One region of the Streptomyces sp. NPDC051913 genome, then DNA from elsewhere that is predicted to be linked to it. Evidence: predicted binding sites of a transcription regulator. Region 1 holds the regulator's gene; the other holds the start of a gene.

Region 1 (2,466 bases):
CTTGGCCAGCTCGCGCAGCACGCGCTCCTGCTCCGGGTCCAGCTTGTTCGGGGTCTGCACCTCGACGTGCACGATGAGATCGCCCCGGCCGCCGCCCCGCAGATGCGTGACACCGCGCCCGTGCAGCGGGATCGACTGCCCGGACTGGGTGCCCGGCCGGATGTCGACCTCCTCCAGCCCGTCCAGCGTCTCCAGCGGCACCTTCGTACCGAGCGCCGCCGCCGTCATCGGAATCGTCACCGTGCAGTGCAGATCGTCACCGCGCCGCTGGAACATCGCGTGCGGCAGCTCGTGGATCTCGACGTACAGGTCACCGGCGGGACCGCCGCCGGGCCCGACCTCGCCCTCACCCGCGAGCTGGATCCGCGTGCCGTTGTCCACACCGGCCGGGATCTTCACGGTCAGCGTGCGACGGGAGCGGATCCGGCCGTCACCGGCGCACTCGGGACACGGCGTCGGAACCACCGTGCCGAACCCCTGGCACTGCGGGCACGGACGCGAGGTCATGACCTGGCCCAGGAAGGACCGCGTCACCTGCGAGACCTCACCGCGCCCACGGCACATGTCACATGTCTGGGCCGAGGTTCCCGGCGCCGCGCCCTCACCGTTGCAGGTGTTGCAGACGATGGCCGTGTCGACCTGGATGTCCTTCGTGGTGCCGAAGGCCGCCTCGTCGAGCTCGATCTCCAGCCGGATCATCGCGTCCTGGCCGCGCCGGGTGCGCGAGCGCGGACCGCGCTGGGACGCCGTACCGAAGAACGCGTCCATGATGTCCGAGAAGTTCCCGAAGCCGCCGGCGCCGAAGCCGCCCGCGCCCCCGCCACCCGCCTGGGACAGCGGGTCGCCGCCGAGGTCGTAGACCTGCTTCTTCTGCGGGTCCGACAGCACCTCGTAAGCGGCGTTGATCTCCTTGAACCGCTCCTGGGTCTTCGGATCCGGGTTGACGTCCGGGTGCAGCTCGCGTGCGAGCCGACGGAACGCCTTCTTGATCTCATCCTGCGACGCGTCGCGGCGCACGCCGAGAACGGCGTAGTAGTCCGTGGCCACTTACGACTCCGCCAGGATCTGTCCGACGTACCGTGCCACCGCTCGTACCGCTCCCATCGTTCCCGGGTAATCCATGCGGGTCGGTCCGACCACGCCGAGCTTGGCTACTGCCTCGCCGCCCGAACCGTAGCCGACCGACACCACCGAAGTTGAGTTGAGTCCCTCATAGGCGTTCTCGTGACCGATGCGTACGGTCATGCCCGAATCCCCGGCCTCGCCAAGCAACTTGAGGAGCACGACCTGCTCCTCCAGTGCCTCCAGGACCGGCCGGATGGTGAGGGGGAAGTCATGTCCGAAACGGGTGAGATTGGCGGTACCGCCGATCATCAACCGCTCCTCGTTCTCCTCGACCAGTGTCTCCAGCAGCGTGGAGAGCACTGTCGCGACCGTACCCCGATCCTCGACGTCGAAGCCCTCGGGCAGGTCCTCGACCAGCCGCGGCACATCGGTGAACCGACGCCCCGCGACCCTGCTGTTGAGCCGCGCCCGCAGATCGGCCAGCGAGGCCTCCCCGAAGGGCGCCGGGCAGTCGACCATGCGCTGCTCGACCCGGCCCGTGTCGGTGATCAGGACGAGCATCACCCGTGCGGGGGCGAGCGAGAGCAGCTCCACGTGCCGCACGGTGGATCGGGTCAGCGACGGATACTGCACCACCGCCACCTGCCGGGTGAGCTGCGCGAGCAGCCGCACGGTCCGGGCCACCACGTCGTCGAGGTCGACGGCGCCGTCGAGGAAGTTCTGGATCGCGCGCCGCTCGGGCGCGGTCATGGGCTTGACGCCCGCGAGCTTGTCGACGAACAGCCGGTAGCCCTTGTCGGTGGGGATGCGCCCGGCGCTGGTGTGCGGCTGGGCGATGTACCCCTCGTCCTCCAGGGCGGCCATGTCGTTGCGCACGGTCGCCGGGGAGACGCCGAGGCTGTGCCGCTCGGTGAGGGCCTTGGAGCCCACGGGCTCCTCCGTCCCCACATAGTCCTGGACGATGGCGCGCAGCACCTGAAGCCTGCGTTCACTCAGCATCGCGCACACCTCCAGAAGTCGATCCCCAGGCCCCTGCCTGGCACTCTGTCCGTCCGAGTGCCAGCGTTCCCCGCGGCCCAGTGTACGGCGGTGGGGTGCCACCCGGGCAAGGTCGGTCGGGGTGTGACAGCTCGTGAACCGCTCGTACGGCTAGCGTCGCGGTATGACGGTGACTTGGGAAGAGCTGGGGTGGCAGCGGGTCGCGGCCGGGGTGGGCCGGTGCCGGCTGCCGGTCTGGGACTGCACGGCGGGCCTGGTCGTCGGGGCGGAGACGGCCCTGTTGGTGGACGCCGGGTCGAGCCTCGCGGAGGGGGCGCGACTGCGGGCTCAGGCGGAGTCGCTCGCCGGGCACCGTGTGACTCATCTCGCGCTGACCCACCCCCACTTCGACCATGTCTTCGG
Region 2 (2,466 bases), on a different contig from region 1:
ACGCTCCTGGTCGGACACCATGTACGGGGACAGGTAGCCCTTGTCGAAGGCCATGCCCTCGGTGAAGTCCAGCTCAAGGCCGAAGGTGTTGGACTCCTCGACGGTGATGACACCGTCCTTGCCGACCTTGTCCATCGCCTCGGCGATGAGCTCGCCGACCTGCTGGTCCTGCGCGGACAGCGCGGCGACGGCGGCGATGTCCGCCTTGTCGTCGATCGGACGGGCGGTGGCGAGGAGGTCCTCGGAGACGGCGGCGACGGCCGCGTCGATGCCCTTCTTCAGCAGCGCCGGGGAGGCACCCGCGGCGACGTTCTTCAGGCCCTCGCGGACCAGCGCCTGGGCGAGCACGGTGGCGGTGGTCGTACCGTCACCCGCGATGTCGTTGGTCTTGGTCGCCACCTCCTTCACCAGCTGCGCGCCGAGGTTCTCGTACGGGTCGTCGATCTCGACCTCACGGGCGATCGTGACACCGTCGTTGGTGATGGTGGGGGCGCCGAACTTCTTGTCGATGACGACGTTGCGGCCCTTGGGGCCGATCGTCACCTTGACCGTGTCGGCAAGCTTGTTGACGCCGCGCTCGAGGGCGCGACGGGCGTCCTCGTCGAACTTCAGGATCTTCGCCATGGGAGCGGTTCAGCCCTCTCGGAAAACGTGGGTGAAAAAGCGAACTGCGCCCCTGACGCCCGGATTCATGAGGTCGCGGGGGCCCGGGGCGCAGCTCAAAAGCAGAATGTGCTTGGAGGTCTTACTTCTCGATGACCGCGAGGACGTCGCGGGACGAGAGGACGAGGTACTCCTCGCCGTTGTACTTGACCTCGGTGCCGCCGTACTTGCTGTACAGCACGATGTCGCCGACCTTCACGTCGAGCGGCAGGCGCTCGCCGTTCTCGAAGCGGCCCGGACCGACGGCGAGGATGACGCCCTCCTGGGGCTTCTCCTTCGCGGTGTCCGGAATGACCAGGCCAGAGGCCGTGGTCTGCTCGGCGTCGAGCGGCTGGACCACAATGCGGTCCTCGAGCGGCTTGATGGCAACCTTGGAGCTGGCGGTCGTCACGATCCGACCTCCCCCTTCGGAGATCTCACGGGGTTAACTGTCTGAGGTGGCGACCAGGTCGATCCGTCGTCGCGGGTGCCGGACCTGCCCGTCGCTATTGGCACTCTCCAGGGGGGAGTGCCAGACCCGAGACTATGACCGCGATTAGCACTCGGTCAAGCGGACTGCTAATCGCGTCCCTTTGTCGGGCCACCGCCCCGCCCCTCAGACGTAGTCCTCCAGCCGCCCTACCCTCAACCCCGCCCCCTCGATCTCCCGCAGCAGCCGTGTCGTCCGCTCGGCCAGTGTCGGACCGGTCGTCTCCGTCGACGGCAGGGAGACGATGTCGCCGGGGAGCAGGCGGTGGGTGCCGGACGCGTAGGTCAGGCGGTCCCCCTCCATCGCCGCCCGCCACAGGACGACCGCCCCGACGCCGCAGTCCGTGGCCGCGCGCAGGGTCGTGCTGTCGTACGTCCCGTAGGGCGGGCGGAAGAGACGGGGTCGGAGGCCGAAGCGGGCGCCGAGTTTGTCCTGCTGGCCGCAGATCTCGGCGCGCTGGCCGGCGTAGGGCAGGCCGCGCAGGGCGGTGTGGTCGAGGGTGTGGTTCTGGATCGACGCGCCCACCGACTGGAGGCGCGCGAAGTGGCCGTAGCCCGGGCCGACCACGCTGTCGGTGAGGAACATGCTGACGGGCAGCCGCCGTCGACGGACCAGTTCGACGAAGCGCGGGTCCCGCTCGGCACCGTCGTCGTACGTCAGGAAGACGACCTTCTCGGAGGTGGCGACCCGCCGGACGACGGGAACGGCCGCGGGCCCGGACCGCACCCCCTTCGCCCCGTACGTCACGGCCTTCTTGCCGAGCCGTTCGATCGGGTCGACGGACTGGGCGCAGCCGGTCAGGAGCAGGGCGAGCGCCAGAGCGGCCGTCAAGGCCTTCACAGGTAGTCCTCCAGCCGCGCCACCGCGTACCCCTCGGCCGTGACCTTGTCGAGGAAGCGTCGGATCATGTCCGGCATCGTGCCCTTCCACTCCCCCCGGCCGCGGAAGTGACTCAGCACGATGTCGCCCGGGTGGATCCTCCGGTCCCACTCGCGGTACTCCCAGTGGTCGACGAAGACCTCCTCGTTCCAGATCGGCGCGTACTTCACCCCGCAGGACTTGGCCGCGACCAGGGTGTCCTGGTTGTAGTTGCCGAAGGGCGGCCGGAAGAGCTGGGGCCGCTTGCCGTAGTGCTTCTCGATGACGTCCTGCATGCCGCAGATCTCGCGCTTCTGGCGGCCGTAGGAAAGACCGGGCAGGTAGGGGTGGTGGAGGGTGTGGTTGTTGAGACCGACGCCCCGGTCCTGCATGCGCTTGAAGTACCCGTAGTCCTCCTTGATCAGGAAGTTGCTGAGGAAGGCGGTGTACGGGATCTTCAGCTCGCTCGTCATCCG

What was found. Region 1 encodes HrcA, which represses chaperone genes, less so after heat shock. Its sites were predicted from a motif close to TTNGCACTCNGNNNNNCNGAGTGCNAA; they were not measured.
Region 2: the regulator HrcA is predicted to act here: its motif matches at 1,199-1,225, upstream of groES (co-chaperone GroES).

What each region holds. Positions count from the first base shown of each region.
Region 1 is NZ_JBIUCI010000005.1:230,622-233,087, forward strand. It holds gene dnaJ (molecular chaperone DnaJ) at 1-1,047, opposite strand, end outside; gene hrcA (heat-inducible transcriptional repressor HrcA) at 1,048-2,064, opposite strand; gene ACIHIX_RS17105 (MBL fold metallo-hydrolase) at 2,228-2,466, shown strand, end outside.
Region 2 is NZ_JBIUCI010000001.1:840,486-842,951, forward strand. It holds gene groL (chaperonin GroEL) at 1-624, opposite strand, end outside; gene groES (co-chaperone GroES) at 746-1,054, opposite strand; gene ACIHIX_RS03860 (polysaccharide deacetylase family protein) at 1,259-1,963, opposite strand; gene ACIHIX_RS03865 (polysaccharide deacetylase family protein) at 1,969-2,466, opposite strand, start outside.